2 regions of the Amycolatopsis sp. NPDC049252 genome follow, and region 2 is predicted to be linked to the other one. Evidence: riboswitches for the same ligand, from Rfam matches in the RefSeq annotation. Region 2 holds a riboswitch; the other holds the start of a gene.

Region 1 (7,814 bases), on a different contig from region 2:
TCCGGCAAGGCCGCGGCGGACGAGGTCGGCGGCCTGTTCGTGCAGGCCGACGTCACCGACGCCGAGCAGGTGGAGAACCTCTACCGGACCACGGCCGACCAGTACGGCACGATCGACGTCGCGTTCAACAACGCCGGCATCTCGCCGCCCGAGGACGACTCGATCCTGACCACCGGGATCGACGCCTGGGAGCGGGTACAGCGGGTCAACCTGACGTCGGTCTACCTGTGCTGCAAGGAAGTCCTGCCGTACATGCAGCGCCAGGGCAAGGGCTCGATCGTCAACACGGCGTCGTTCGTGGCGGTGATGGGCGCGGCGACGTCGCAGATCTCCTACACCGCGTCCAAGGGCGGGGTGCTCGCCATGAGCCGCGAGCTGGGCGTGCAGTTCGCGCGGGAGAACATCCGCGTCAACGCGCTGTGCCCGGGGCCGGTGAACACGCCGCTGCTCAAGGAGCTGTTCGCGAAGGACCCGGAACGCGCGGCGCGGCGCCTGGTCCACGTCCCGGTCGGCCGGTTCGCCGAGCCGGAGGAGATCGCGGCGGCCGTGGCGTTCCTGGCCAGCGACGACGCCAGCTTCATCACGGCGTCCCAGTTCCTCGTGGACGGCGGCATCTCGGGCGCGTACGTCACCCCGATCTAACGGCGCGTGGACTTCTTCACGTCGTAGACCTCCCGCAGGTACATCCAGGCGGCGTTGATCTTCTTGCGCTCTTCGGCGCGGCGTGGGCGTTTTGTCCCTGCGCGAAGCTAGCGGGTTTCGTCAGCTTTGTGAGGTGACGCGGGGCATTCGACGACGGCACGTCGCGGCATGTGAGCGAGGTTGTCGCACGCGACAGCATCGCCGGGGCCGCCCCTCGGGTTCCTCTTAGCGTGGTCGAGTGGCGCACTGGCGCGCCGACGAGTGGGCGGAAGCGGTCCGGGCCGGGATCCGCTCCCGCGGTCTCTCCCTGGACGAGGCCGCGCGGCGGATCGTGCCGACGTCGACCCTGCGCAGCTGGATCGAGCACCGGCACGCGCCGAAGGTGACCGTGTTCGACCACTGGGCTCAGCTCGCCGAGGTCACCGGGCTCGGGGAGGCCGAGCTGCCGCGGGTCGCCGGGGTGCTGCCCGAGTCACTACGTCGGCATCGTGCCGCCCCGCGGCTTCCCGCACTCCGACGCCGAGACGCGCCGGATCATCGAGCGCGAGATCCTCGGCGGCCTCTGGCAGCCGCTCGGGCTGTACTGGCGGGTCGCCGAGCCGCACGACTGGCACGACCTGCCGCGGCTGGTGATCCAGGCGCCCGAGCAGGAGGCGTCGCGCCCGCCTTCACCGTCGCCGCCGGTCGTGGTGCTGTCGCCGATCTGGGGGTACGGCGAGCTGCTGGCGTCGCTGGTCGCCGACGGCCTCGGGTTCGGCAACGTCGACTTCCGCTACTTCGGCCTGCCGGACGCGATGGCCGACCGGCTCCGGATCACCGCGCGCGAGCTGGCCGAGCCGGCGCCGCGGCTGGTGCACAGCGTGCCGCCGTTCATGCCCGACCTCACCGGGCGGCTCCCGGTCGTGGTCCGCCACGGCCCGCGGATGCGCGCCCGCGCCGCCCGGATCTACCGCGAGCCGCTGCTCGAGGCCGGGTGCGCCGACCCCGCGGAAGGGACGCGGGCGATCGAGGCCGCCGTCGACGCGGTCGTCGCCCGGCTGCCCGGCGAGTACTTCGAGGTGGTCCTCGACGACACCGATGTCTTCGACGGCGACCGCCCGGACCTCGACCGGCTGAACGACACGGTGGCGTGATCCGCCGAGCAGATTGTCAAGCAGGTCCTGCTGGGGGCGGGCCTCCCGCCGGTGCCGCTGGGCGGGCCGTTGACACGCCTGGTGCTGCCGTCGGGCCGGGTCCGCCGCCCGCCACCGCTGGCCGGACGGGTCACCCGGCGCCCCGCGCGGGCGTAGCGCGTGGTGCGGGGCTGTACGGCGCATGTCGGGCATCGGCGGGTTCTTTTCGATCATCAAGGACATGTCTGCCCCGGCCCTGCGGGAACTTGCGTTGACGTCGACCCATGAGCCGGTGGGCTCACCTGCCCGCTCGGCAGTGCCTGCCCCGGAGGCGCCGGCGCGAGAAGTGGAGATCGATTCGCGCAGCGTTCAGACCTCGGGCCGCGAGCCGCTTTGGCACCGGTTCCGTCGTTGGATCCGAGTCGGCCCCGCTTCCGAGCCGCGGACCCAGAGGCGACGTTTGGCCATGAACGGCTGATGCGATCGGACGGGTCACCCGGCGCCCCGGCGGTCGAGGCGGGATCGAGGACCGGTGTGGCGTTGCCCGGGTGAAGTAGACGGGGGCCGAACGCGGCGGGTACGGTAGCCGCCATAACTGCAGATCGGGCCGTCGAGCCGAGGCGGGAGAGCCCTCACGAAGTCAGTGGGGCACCGAAGGAGCAAACTCCCCGGAATCTCTCAGGTACCTGCTACCGCTTCGCGCGAGGCCACTCTGGAAAGCAGGCGCACCCGCGCCTCACCCAAGGTGAAAGCCGTGCCCGCACGGTGAAACTCTCAGGTGCCATGACAGAGGGGGAGTTCCCAGCGCACCGTTGTGCCCGGTGCCCGGCCCGAGGAGCTCCCGATCACCTCTACGCAGTTCGACGCCCGCCACATCGGCCCGTCGGAGGCCGAACGCGCCAAGATGCTCGCCGAGTGCGGCTACGGATCCCTGGACGCGCTGCTCGAAGCGGCCGTACCGAGTGCGATCCGCGCCACACGCGACCTCGTCCTGCCGCCCGCCGCGTCCGAAGAGGACGCCACCGCGGAGCTGCGCGCGCTCGCCGCGCGTAACCGGCCGATGACGCAGATGATCGGGCTCGGCTACTCCGACACCGTCACCCCCGGCGTGATCCGCCGCAACGTCCTCGAGAACCCGGCCTGGTACACCGCCTACACGCCGTACCAGCCGGAGATCTCCCAGGGCCGCCTCGAAGCGCTGCTCAACTTCCAGACGATGGTCGCCGACCTCACCGGGCTGGCCACCGCGAACGCCTCCTTGCTGGACGAGTCGACCGCCGTCGCCGAGGCCGTCACGCTGATGCGCCGCTCGTCCAAGTCGAAGTCCAACAAGGTCGTGCTCGACACCGAGTGCCTGCCGCAGACCATCGCCGTGGTGCGGACCCGCGTCGAGGCGCTGGGCATCGAGGTCGAGGTCCGCGACCTGCTGACCGGCCTGCCGGACGACTTCTTCGGCGTCGTCGTCCAGTACCCGGGTGCGTCCGGTGTGCTGCGCGGCCGCGGTTTCTACCACGCGATTTCCGAGTCGGCGAAGGCCGCGGGCGCGCTGTTCACCGTCGCCGCCGACCTGCTCTCGCTGACGCTGATCACCTCGCCCGGCGAGTTCGGCGCCGACGTCGCCGCCGGGTCGACGCAGCGTTTCGGCGTCCCGCTCGGCTACGGCGGCCCGCACGCCGGGTTCATGTCCGTCCGCGCCGGGCTCGAGCGCTCGCTGCCCGGGCGCCTGGTCGGCGTCTCGGTCGACGCGGACGGCAACCCGGCCTATCGGCTGGCGCTGCAGACCCGTGAGCAGCACATCCGCCGCGAGAAGGCGACGTCCAACATCTGCACCGCGCAGGTCCTGCCGGCCGTGCTCGCCGCGATGTACGCGGTCTACCACGGCCCGGACGGTCTCAAGCGGATCGCCCAGCGCGTCCACGGCCTGGCCGCGGGCTTCGCCGACACGCTGCGCAAGACCGGCGTCGAGGTCGTGCACGAGTCCTTCTTCGACACGGTCGTCGCGCACGTCCCGGGCCAGGCGGCCGAGGTCCACGCCGCCGCCCGCGCGGCCGGCATCAACCTCGGCCACGTCGACGCCGACCACGTCCGCGTCGCCTTCGACGAGGTCAGCACGCCGGCGATCACCGAGAAGGTCCTGAAGGCCTTCGGTGTCGAGGGAGACGTCCAGGACGGCGTCGCGCTGCCGAACGGCCTGGCCCGCGAGAGCGGCTTCATGGGCCATGAGGTCTTCGGCAGCCACCGCTCCGAGACGGCGATGCTGCGCTACCTGCGCCGGCTGTCCGACCTGGACTACGCGCTCGACCGCGGCATGATCCCGCTCGGCTCCTGCACGATGAAGCTCAACGCCACCACCGAGATGGAGCCGATCAGCTGGCGCGAGTTCGCCGGCATCCACCCGTTCGCGCCGGCCGAGGACGCCGAGGGCTACCACGTCCTGGTCGCGCAGCTGGCCGAGTGGCTGGCCGAGGTCACCGGCTACGACAAGGTGTCGCTGCAGCCGAACGCGGGCAGCCAGGGCGAGCTGGCCGGGCTGCTGGCCATCCGCGCCTACCACCGTTCGAACGGCGACGACGCCCGTGACGTCTGCCTGATCCCGTCGTCGGCGCACGGCACCAACGCCGCGTCCGCGGTGCTCGCCGGGATGCGCGTGGTCGTCGTCAAGTGCACCGACGAGGGCAACGTCGACCTGGCCGACCTGCGGTCCAAAGTGGACGCGCACCGGGACACGCTCGCCGCGATCATGGTCACCTACCCGTCCACGCACGGCGTGTACGAGCACTCGATCGACGAGCTGGCCAAGATCGTGCACGACGGCGGTGGCCAGGTGTACGTCGACGGCGCGAACCTCAACGCCCTGCTGGGCCTGGCCAAGCCGGGCGAGTTCGGCGGCGACGTCTCGCACCTGAACCTGCACAAGACCTTCTGCATCCCGCACGGCGGTGGCGGCCCCGGCGTCGGCCCGGTCGCGGTGCGCGCGCACCTCGCGCCGTTCCTGCCCAACCACCCGCTGCTGGACCAGGCCGGCCCGGCGACCGGTGTCGGCCCGATCAGCGGCGCGCCCTACGGCTCGGCGTCGATCCTGCCGATCTCCTGGGCCTACGTCCGGATGATGGGCGCGCCCGGCCTGACCGCCGCGACGAAGGTCGCCGTGCTGGCCGCGAACTACGTCGCTTCGCGGCTGGCCCCGCACTACCCGGTGCTCTACACCGGCCAGGACGGCCTGGTCGCGCACGAGTGCATCCTCGACCTGCGCCAGATCACCAAGGAGACCGGCGTGACGGTCGACGACGTCGCGAAGCGGCTCATCGACTACGGCTTCCACGCGCCGACCATGTCGTTCCCGGTCGCCGGCACGCTGATGGTCGAGCCGACCGAGTCCGAGGACCTGGGCGAGATCGACCGGTTCGTCGCCGCGATGATCGCCATCCGCGGCGAGATCGACGAGGTCGCCAAGGGCACCTGGACCGCGGAGGCGTCGCCGCTGCGCGGGGCCCCGCACACCGCCGAGACGCTGGTCGGCGAGTGGGACAAGGCCTACGACCGCGAGCTCGCGGTGTTCCCGGCGGGTGTCTCTCGCAAGAACAAGTACTGGCCGCCGGTCCGCCGCATCGACGGCGCCCGCGGTGACCGCAACCTGGTCTGCTCCTGCCCGCCCCTCAACGCTTACGAAGGCTGAGTTCTCCCTTGAATTCCACAGCGTCGAAAGAGACCAGCCTGCACGGAGTCCACAAAGGACTTGGTGCGCTGTTCACCGACTTCGCGGGCTGGTCCATGCCGGTCCGCTACGCCAGCGAGCTGGCCGAGCACAAGGCCGTCCGCGAGGCGGCCGGGCTGTTCGACCTCTCGCACATGGCCGAAATCCACGTCACGGGCAAGCAGGCCGCCGACGTTCTGGACTTCGCGCTGGTCGGCAACCTCACCGGGGTCAAGCCGGGCCGGGCGCGCTACACGATGATCTGCGACGCCGACGGCGGCGTGCTCGACGACCTGGTCGTCTACCGGCTGGCCGACGAGCACTACCTGGTCGTGGCCAACGCCGGCAACGCGAAGGTCGTCGCCGACGCGCTGGCCGAGCGGGTCGCGGGCTTCGACGCGGTGGTCGACGACCGGTCCGAGACGACCGCGCTGATCGCCGTCCAGGGCCCGAACGCCGTCAAGATCCTCGGTGCGGTCACCGACGCCGACCTCGACGGGCTCAAGTACTACGCCAGCGTGCCGGCGGTCGTGAAGGGCCACGAGGTCCTGCTCGCCCGCACCGGCTACACCGGCGAGGACGGCTTCGAGCTGTTCGTCCCGGCCGACGAGGCCCCGGCGGTCTGGCGCATCCTCTCCGAGGCGGGGGAGGCCCACGGGCTGGTCCCGGCCGGGCTGGCCTGCCGCGACACGCTGCGGCTCGAAGCCGGGATGCCGTTGTACGGCAACGAACTCACCCTCGAGCAGAGCCCGTTCGAAGCCGGGCTCGGGCGCGTGGTCAAGTTCGAGAAGCCGGGTGACTTCGTCGGTCGCGCGGCCCTGGAAGAGCGGTCCAAGGCGGACGTCCCGCGCGTGCGCGTCGGGCTCAAGGGCCAGGGGCGTCGCGCGCCGCGGCACGGGTACAAGCTGCTGGCCGACGGGGTCGAGATCGGCGAGGTCACCAGCGGGGCGCTGTCGCCCACGCTGGGTCACCCGATCGCCATGGCGTACGTCGATCGGGCGTACACCGAGCCCGGCACCGAACTTTCCGTCGACATCCGGGGCAGGATCGAGCCCGTCGAGGTCGTCGCCCTGCCCTTCTACTCCCGCGCGTAAGGACTTTTCACCGTGAGCATCCCCGAGAACCTGAAGTACACCAAGGAACACGAGTGGCTGAACGTCGAAGGGGACGTCGCCACCGTGGGCATCACCGCCTTCGCCGCCGAGTCGCTCGGTGACATCGTGTTCGTCCAGCTGCCCGAGGTCGGCGCCACTATCACCTCCGGCGAGGTGTTCGGCGAGGTCGAGTCGACCAAGTCGGTCAGCGAGCTGTACGCGCCGGTCTCCGGCGAGGTCGTCGAGGTGAACGGCACCACATCGGACACCCCCGAGGTGATCAACTCGGACCCGTACGCCGAAGGATGGCTGCTCAAGGTGCGTCTGTCCGGTGACGTGCCCGAGCTGCTCGACGCCGCCGCCTACGCCGCCCTCACCCAGGAGAACTGATGACGACTTTCGACGCTCATCTCGCCGACGTCGACCCCGAGGTCGCCGCGGCCGTCGCCGACGAGCTGACCCGCCAGCAGTCGACCCTGGAGATGATCGCCTCCGAGAACTTCGCCCCGGTGGGCGTGCTCGAGGCGCAGGGTTCGGTGCTGACCAACAAGTACGCCGAGGGGTACCCCGGCCGCCGCTACTACGGCGGCTGCGAGCACGTCGACGTCGTCGAGCAGCTCGCCATCGACCGCGCGAAGGCGCTGTTCGGCGCCGAGCACGCCAACGTGCAGCCGCACTCGGGCGCGCAGGCCAACGCCGCCGCGATGTTCGCCGTGCTCAAGCCGGGCGACACGATCCTCGGCCTCGACCTGGCGCACGGCGGCCACCTCACGCACGGGATGAAGATCAATTTCTCGGGCAAGCTCTACAACGTCGTCGCCTACCACGTCGACAAAGAGACCGGCATCGTCGACCTGGCCGAGATCGAGCGCCTGGCCGTCGAGCACCAGCCGAAGCTGATCATCGCCGGCTGGTCCGCGTACCCGCGTCAGCTCGACTTCGCCGAGTTCCGCCGCATCGCGGACCTGGTCGACGCTCGCCTGATGGTCGACATGGCGCACTTCGCCGGGCTGGTCGCGACCGGGCTGCACCCGTCGCCGGTGCCGCACGCCGACATCGTCACCACGACCACGCACAAGACCCTCGGCGGCCCGCGCGGCGGGCTGATCCTCTGCCGCCAGGAGCTGGCGAAGAAGATCAACTCGGCGGTGTTCCCGGGCCAGCAGGGCGGGCCGCTGGAGCACGTCATCGCGGCCAAGGCCGTCGCGCTGAAGATCGCCGCGAGCGAGGAGTTCAAGGAGCGCCAGCAGCGCACCCTGGACGGCTCCCGCA
Region 2 (7,814 bases):
CCGCCGCCGGGTCAGCACCGACGCCAGCACCGCGAACACCCGGACGCCGAGCCAGCGGACGCGGCTGTCGGCCTCCTCGTGGCCCAGCCGGCGGGAGCCGGTGACGAAGTCCGCCGTGCCGTCGACGACCGGGCCGGCCAGGGCTTCCAGCTCGCTGTTGTCGTACTGGCCGTCGGCGTCGGTGGTCACGACGTACTCGGCGCCCGACTCGGCCGCGAGGTGGTAGCCCAGACGCAGCGCCGCGCCCTGGCCGCGGTTGCGCGGTGCGACGCAGACGTACGCGCCGTGGTCCTCGGCGATGGCCGCGGTGTCGTCCGTGCCGCCGTCCACCACCACCAGCACGTCCACCGGCAGGCCCAGGCACTCGTCCGGCATCTTCTCCAGCACGCCGCCTATCCCGCCCGCCTCGTTGTAGGCGGCGATGACCACGACCAGTGACGACATCCGCAGGCCGGGGTGGCGGCCGCGGAAGTCGTCGAGCGCGCCCGTGTCGACGTCGTCGGGGAAGGCGCCCAGGCGTTTCCGGCTGGCCGACGTGAGCGTCGTGAAGCCGAGCGCGCCCGCGACGGGCAGCAGCACGAGCGCCGGGATCTGGTAGCGCCAGGAGAACTGGAACACCGCCGAGGCGAACAGCAGGACCAGCCCGCTCGTCGACGCCAGCAGCGCGCCCGCCCGCGCCGCGTCCACCGGCCGTTTCCGCCGGACGACCGTCAGCAGCCCGAGGAGCGCGCCGATGCCGAGCACCGCGCCCGGGACGTAGCCGCCGTTCAGCTGGTAGTCGCGCAGGAACGCGGCCAGCGGCTCGTCGACGCTCGCGACGACGCCGTCGTTCTGCAGCGTGACCAGGTCGATCAGGGACTGGTCGGCCCACTGCGGGTAGGTGAGCTGGAACTGCCAGCGGTCGAGCGGGACGTCTGTCGGGTCCTGCTCGCGGGCCCAGGCGAAGCTCTTGGCGAAGTCGTCCAGCACCGCACCCGCGACGTCGCCGGGCTGGGCCTTGAGCACCTCGATCGCGAACTGGTGCGCGAGCGCCGCCTTGTCCGCGCCGGGCGGCAGCGGGCCGGGCCAGTTCGGGTCGAGGTCGGCGTGGGTGTAGTTGTCCACGAGCCGCGTCTCACGCGGTTCGGCCGGGCAGAACACCTGCAGCTCCGGCGTCAGGTGCAGGTTCGCGCAGTCGGCGACGGCGGCGGTGCGGCCGTAGAGCATGTTCCCCGACGGCCCGGTCAGGCCCCACTTGCCGGTCTCGGAGTGCACCCGCGCCGAGTAGGGCACGACCACGACGAGGATGCCCAGCAGGCCGGCACCCGCCCGGCGCCAGCCCGCCCAGTGCCGCCACGCGCCCCCGGCGACGACCAGGTAGACCAGCAGCGGCAACGCCAGGGAGATCCCGATCAGCCGCACCAGCACGGCGAACCCGACGAGCAGCCCCGCGATGCCGGCGCGCTTCCAGCCGGGGGCACCGCGGCCGAGCAGCACCCAGAGCAGCCCGAGCAGCACCGCCTCGAAGACGACCTCGGACATGATGTTCTGCTCGATCTGCAGCTGGTACGCGTCGAGCAGCACCGGGGCCGCGGCGAGCGCGGCGACCCACGGCCGGCCGCCGAGGCGCAGCACGAGCGCGTAGACGCCGACCGCGATCAGCAGACCGCCGGCGTGCTGCACGGCCGCGACCCACGCCAGGCCGCCGACCGCCAGCAGCGGGCGCAGCACCAGGTCGTAGCCGATCGGGTCGAGCTGGTCGGCGCGCAGCGCGTGCAGGTTGTCGATGTAGCGGAACGAGTCGATGTACAGCAGGGCCGGCCGGTAGGCGAGCCAGGTGAGCACCCGCAGGACGATCGCGGGGACCAGCAGGAGGAGCAGAAGCCAGTGACGGCGGAGGAAACCGGACACGCCCGCGGTCACTCCGTCGCGTTCGGACGCTCGAGACCGGAGAAGTACTTCCACGCCGTGGCGAGCCCGTCGGTCAGCGACATCGACGGCCGGTAGCCGATCGTCTCCGCGCTCCCCGAGACGTCGACGACCACCGCGGGCATCTCCCCCGCCGGCGCCTCGACGTGCTCCACCGGCAGCTCCGCGCCGGTCACTTCACGGACGGCTTCGACCATCTCCAGCACCGAAACCGACTTTCCGGCGCCGACGATCGCGGTGCCGGAATAGCCGCTGCCGACGGCCAGGATGATCGCGTGGACGACGTCGTCCACGTGCACGAGGTCGCGGCGCTGCTGCCCGTCGCCGTAGACGCGGACGCCGGTGCCGTTCAGCGCCGCGCGCATCATCCGCGGCACGAAACTGTCCTTGTGGGACATTCCCGGACCGTAGACGTTGGTGAACCGCAACGCACACGTCGTCATCCCGTACGCGCCCGCGTAGCCCGACAGCAGCATTTCGCACGCCGCCTTGGTGGCGCCGTAGGGCGTCAGCGGCCGCGGCGGCAGGTCGGGTGTGATGGTCGCGCCGCCGACGTTGCCGATCACGGCGTTGGTCGACGCGAGCACGAAGTTCGGCACCTCGAGGCGCCGGGCCAGTTCCAGCAGTTCCTGCGTCACGAGGACGTTGTCGGCGAAGGTCTGCTCCGGCAGTTCGACCGAGCGCAGCACGGAAGTCAGCGCGGCGAGGTGCACGATGGCCGCCGTTTCCGGCGTCACGGCCTCTTCGCGGACGGCGGCGTCGCCGAGTTCGCCGGTGACCACGCGGACGCCGGACAGCTCGTCCGGGAACGGCACCCGGTCGACGACGGTGACCGGGACGCCTCGCTCGCGGAAGGCACGCACGACGGCGCGGCCGATGAAGCCGCTGCCCCCCGTCACGACCACGGACGTCCGCTCCGGACCACCACCACTCGCCATGGCGTCAACCTACCTCCCGCCCCTGTGAGGCCGGCGCAAGCCCGGAGCTAGGCGAACGCCTCCGGCGGCGGGCACGAGCAGACGAGGTTACGGTCGCCGGCCGCGCCGTCGATGCGGCGGACGGGCGGCCAGATCTTCGCGCCACCGGCGCCGGCCGGGAACACCGCCGTCTCGCGGCTGTAGGGCCGGTCCCACTCGCCGGTGACGCAGCGCGCGGTGTGCGGGGCGTGCCGCAGGGGCGAGTCCGCCAGGGGCCACTCCCCCGCCGCGACGCGGCCGATCTCGCCGCGGATGGCGATCATCGCCGCGCAGAAGCGGTCCAGCTCGGCGAGGTCCTCGCTCTCGGTCGGCTCCACCATGAGCGTGCCCGGCACCGGGAACGACATCGTCGGCGCGTGCAGGCCGTAGTCGGCCAGCCGCTTCGCGACGTCGTCGACCGTGACGCCGGTTTCCTTGGTCAGCGGCCGCAGGTCGAGGATGCATTCGTGTGCCACGAGGCCCGAACGGCCCGCGTAGAGCACCGGGTAGTGCTCGGCGAGGCGGCGCGCGACGTAGTTGGCGTTCGCCACCGCCACCAGGGTCGCCCGGCGCAGGCCTTCGGCACCCATCATCCGGACGTAGGCCCACGAGATCGGCAGGATCGACGCGCTGCCCCACGGCGCCGCGCTCACCGGGCCGACGCCGGTCTCCGGGCCGGCCGCGGGCTGCAGCGGGTGGTTCGGCAGGAACGGCGCGAGGTGCGCGCGGACGCCGATCGGGCCGACACCCGGCCCGCCACCGCCGTGCGGGACGCAGAACGTCTTGTGCAGGTTGAGGTGCGAGACGTCGGCGCCGAACCGGCCGTACTGCGCCACGCCGATGAGGGCGTTGAGGTTGGCGCCGTCGACGTACACCTGGCCGCCCGCGTCGTGCACCAGCGCGCAGACCTCGCCGACGGTGTCTTCGTAGACCCCGTGCGTCGACGGGTAGGTGATCATGATGGCCGCGAGGTCGGCGCGGTGCTCGTCCACTGTGGACCGCAGGTGCGCGAGGTCGATGTCGCCGCCGTCGTCGCACCGGACGACGACCACGCGCATGCCCGCCATCACGGCGCTCGCCGCGTTGGTGCCGTGCGCGCTGGCCGGGATCAGGCAGACGTTCCGCTCGCCCTCGCCGCGTGCGCGGTGGTAGGCGCGGATGGCCAGCAGCCCGGCGAACTCGCCCTGGCTGCCGGCGTTGGGCTGCAGGGAAACCGTGTCGTAGCCGGTGATCCGGGCCAGCCAGGCGCCGAGGTCGGCGACGACCGTCAGCAGCCCGGCCGCGTCCTCGGCCGGGGCGAACGGGTGCAGCCCGGCGAACTCCGGCCAGGTGACCGGCTCCATCTCCGCGGTGGCGTTGAGCTTCATCGTGCAGGAGCCGAGCGGGATCATGCTGCGGTCGAGCGCGACGTCCTTGTCGGACAGCTCCCGCAGGTAGCGCAGCAACGCCGTTTCGGAGCGGTGGGCGTGGAACACGGGGTGCGCGAGGAATCCGCTCGTACGCCGCAGCGGCGCGGGGAGCGCGTCCGCCGTGTCCTCGTCCAGGCTGTCCACATCGGACACCGAGACGCCGAAGGCCTTCCACACCAAGGAGAGCCGTTCGCGGGTGGTCGTCTCGTCACAGGCGACGCCGACGTGGTCGTCGTCGACGCGCCGCAGGTTCACGCCGAGGTCGCGGGCCGCCGCGACGACCGCGTCCGCGCGGCCGGGCACCGCCGCGGTGATCGTGTCGAAGAACTCGCCGTGCACGACCTCGACGCCGCCCTCGCAGAGGCCGGCCGCGAGCACGGTCGCCATCCGGTGGGCGCGCAGCGCGATCCCGCGCAGGCCGTCGGGGCCGTGGTACACCGCGTACATCGACGCCATCACCGCCAGCAGGACCTGGGCGGTGCAGATGTTCGACGTCGCCTTCTCGCGGCGGATGTGCTGCTCGCGGGTCTGCAGGGCCAGCCGGTACGCGGGCGCGCCGTCGGCGTCCTTCGAAACGCCGACCAGCCGCCCGGGCAGCTGCCGCTCCAGACCCTGGCGGACCGCCAGGTACGCCGCGTGCGGGCCACCGAAGCCCATCGGGACGCCGAACCGTTGCGTCGACCCGATCGCGACGTCGGCACCCAGCTCGCCGGGCGGCCGCAGCAACGTCAGAGCGAGCGGATCGGCCGCGACGATCACCGCCGCGCCGTGCTTCTTGGCGTCGGCAATGGTGAAGTCGAACTCGCGGACCGCGCCGGACGCGCCCGGGTAGGACAGCAGGATCCCGAAGAAGTCGCCGCCGAGGCCGAGCCCGGTCAGCCCTTGGGACAGGTCTTCGACGACGAGCTCGATGCCCAGCGGCTCGGCACGGGTCCGGAGCACGGCGAGGGTCTGGGGCAAGGTGTCTTCGTCGACGACGAACCGGTTCGACGCCGACTTGCCGGCGCGGCGGACCAGCGTCATGGCTTCGGCGGCCGCGGTGGCCTCGTCGAGCAGGGACGCGTTCGCGACGGGCAGCCCGGTCAGGTCGGCGACCATGGTCTGGAAGTTGAGCAGCGCCTCGAGCCGTCCCTGCGAGATCTCCGGCTGGTACGGCGTGTAGGCGGTGTACCAGGCCGGGTTCTCGAGGACGTTCCGGCGGATCACCGGCGGGGTCACGGTGTCGTGGTAGCCGAGGCCGATCATCTGGGCCATCGGCCGGTTCCGCGCGGCCAGCTCCCGCAGCTCGGCGAGCGCCTGGGCTTCGGTGGCCGGCGGCGGCAGTTCCAGCGGGCCGCTGGACGCGCGCAGGGACTCGGGCACGGCTCGCTCGGCGAGTTCGTCGAGGGAGGCGACGCCGACGACGTCGAGGATCGTGCGGAGATCGTCCGGACCCGGCCCGATGTGCCGGTCGGCGAAGGGAATGCCCTGTTCCAGGGAGGCGAGTGACTGCTGCACGATGGCCTCCCGAGGACGGCGGACCCGGACAGCATCCGCGAAAACGCTGTCGAGGAACCCTCCCCACTCTGTCCGTACCCCAGAGGGGCGCCTGAGAGTTTCGCCCGAGGTTGAGCCGGGCTTGCACCGTCGGCGGGGCCATCAGGCTGTGTCCTGACGACCCGCTTTCCAGAGGCGTCTAGACCGCGCGGTCCAGGGTGCCTGAGAGGTTCCGGGGAGGACTTGCTCCTTCGGCGCCGGACTCGAGGTTGTGGTCCGGACTCTCCCGCGCGGTTTCGTCGACTGCGTGGATCACCTTACTCCGTCTGCCGCGGAGATGATCACCCGGTACGGCGGGCGTTGCGGCGCTGGGTCAGCTCGTCCGGTTCGTGCGTCTCGACGATGCCGCCGTCGGCGCGTTCGGCCGGGAACTCGTGGATGGTGCCGCTGATCTCCTGCATGGCCCCGCTGACCGCGATGCCGAACACGCCCTGGCCGCCCTGGAGCAGATCGACGATCTCCTCGGGCGAGGTGCACTCGTAGACCGTGGTGCCGTCGGAGAACAACGTGACCTTCGCGAGGTCGCGGACCCCGCGGACGGACAGGTGGTCGACCGCGACCCGGATGTTCTGCAGCGAGACCCCGGTGTCCAGCAGCCGCTTGACGACCTTGAGGACCAGGATGTCCTTGAACGAGTACAGCCGCTGCGAGCCGGAGCCATGCGCGGTGCGAATGCTGGGCGCGATGAGCTTCGTCCGGGCCCAGTAGTCGAGCTGACGGTAGGTGATGCCGGCGATCTGGCACGCGGCCGGACCGCGGTACCCGACCAGCTCGTCAGGCAGCGAGTCGTCGGGGAACAGTTCACCCTGCTCACCAGCCGCGACCTGAACAGGCTGCTTCTCTGAACCAGCCTCGACCACGCAAGCCTCCCCTCGCCCGACCAGGCGGCCGGCGAATGACAGCCGGCCGGGACCCAGGAGCGGGTCCCACCGGAGATCAACCGCCACGATCCGGCCCCAGACCGTGAATCACATCGTGGCGATTTACCTTCTTCGACGGTAAGCGCCTAGACAGGGCGGGTCAACGCGACGCGCGGCAAGCCTCAACGGTCGGATGAGTGTTTGAGCCGTTCGCCGTACCCAGCGGTCGGTGGTTCAAACCTCCTGGACACTTTTACTCAACCGTGTTAATTTTTACTCATGCAAGTAAACACGGACCTGATGGCCGAGATGGGCCTCAGCGTGACCGAGGCCGCCCGCCGCGCGCAGATCATCGGCGCGACGATCGGCGTCATCAACGACCTCGGCTACCGCAAGGCCACGTTCGCCAGGATCCGCGAACGCGCCGGGCTGAGCAGCACCCGGATGATCTCCTACCACTTCACCAACAAGGCCGGGCTGATGCAGGCGGTGCTCAGCACCGTCGTCGAGACGAAGAACGAGTTCCTCAAGGAGCGCACCCACGGCGACCTGGACCCGGCCGACCGGGCCGGCTACCTGCGGGCGCACATCGAGACGTCGATCGCCTTCCTGCGCGCGTACCCGGACTGCGTGCGGGTGCTGACCGAGATGGCCGCCAACGCCGACGACACCGACACCTGGGCGATGACGAAGGTGCTGGTCGACGACCTGCGGGTGCACGGCCTGGCCCGCCAGCTCAAGCAGGGCCAGGCCGAGGGCGTGTTCGGCACTTTCACGCCCGAGGTGATGGCGATGTCGATCGCCCAGGCGGTCGACGGCGTGGCGGCGGCCTACGCGGCCGACCCGTCGCTGGACCTGGAGCTCTACGGCCGCGAGGTCGCGGACACGTTCGTCAGGGCCACCGCCGCCTGAGCCTCGAGGGCCCGGTCGAGGCGCTCTTCGAGCCGGGCCTTCGGGAGCGCGCCGACGATCGTCAGCACCGGCTCGCCGCCGCGGAAGAGGATCATCGTCGGCAGCGACATGACCTGGTAGGACCGGGTCGTCTCCGGGTTCTCGTCGGAGTTGATCTTGCGCACGGTCAGCGTCCCGGCGCGTTCGCGGGCCAGCTCGGCCAGCACCGGCGCGATCATCCGGCACGGCGGGCA

The links. A riboswitch is a leader RNA that binds a small molecule or an ion and turns the genes downstream of it on or off. The one in region 2 is predicted to bind glycine.
Region 1: it holds a riboswitch for glycine, as region 2 does, so the genes downstream of both, gcvP (aminomethyl-transferring glycine dehydrogenase) here and gcvP (aminomethyl-transferring glycine dehydrogenase) in region 2, are expected to answer to the same signal.

What each region holds. Positions count from the first base shown of each region.
Region 1 covers NZ_JBICSQ010000012.1:41,882-49,695, forward strand. The annotation lists gene ACGFMK_RS16825 (3-oxoacyl-ACP reductase) at 1-642, shown strand, start outside; gene ACGFMK_RS16830 (hypothetical protein) at 1,131-1,775, shown strand; glycine riboswitch at 2,457-2,554, shown strand; gene gcvP (aminomethyl-transferring glycine dehydrogenase) at 2,599-5,430, shown strand; gene gcvT (glycine cleavage system aminomethyltransferase GcvT) at 5,439-6,542, shown strand; gene gcvH (glycine cleavage system protein GcvH) at 6,555-6,932, shown strand; gene glyA (serine hydroxymethyltransferase) at 6,932-7,814, shown strand, end outside.
Region 2 covers NZ_JBICSQ010000147.1:395-8,208, forward strand. The annotation lists gene ACGFMK_RS47730 (glycosyltransferase) at 1-1,890, opposite strand, end outside; gene ACGFMK_RS47735 (NAD-dependent epimerase/dehydratase family protein) at 1,899-2,846, opposite strand; gene gcvP (aminomethyl-transferring glycine dehydrogenase) at 2,894-5,770, opposite strand; glycine riboswitch at 5,949-6,048, opposite strand; gene ACGFMK_RS47745 (MerR family transcriptional regulator) at 6,091-6,669, opposite strand; gene ACGFMK_RS47750 (TetR/AcrR family transcriptional regulator) at 6,949-7,581, shown strand; gene trxA (thioredoxin) at 7,533-7,814, opposite strand, start outside.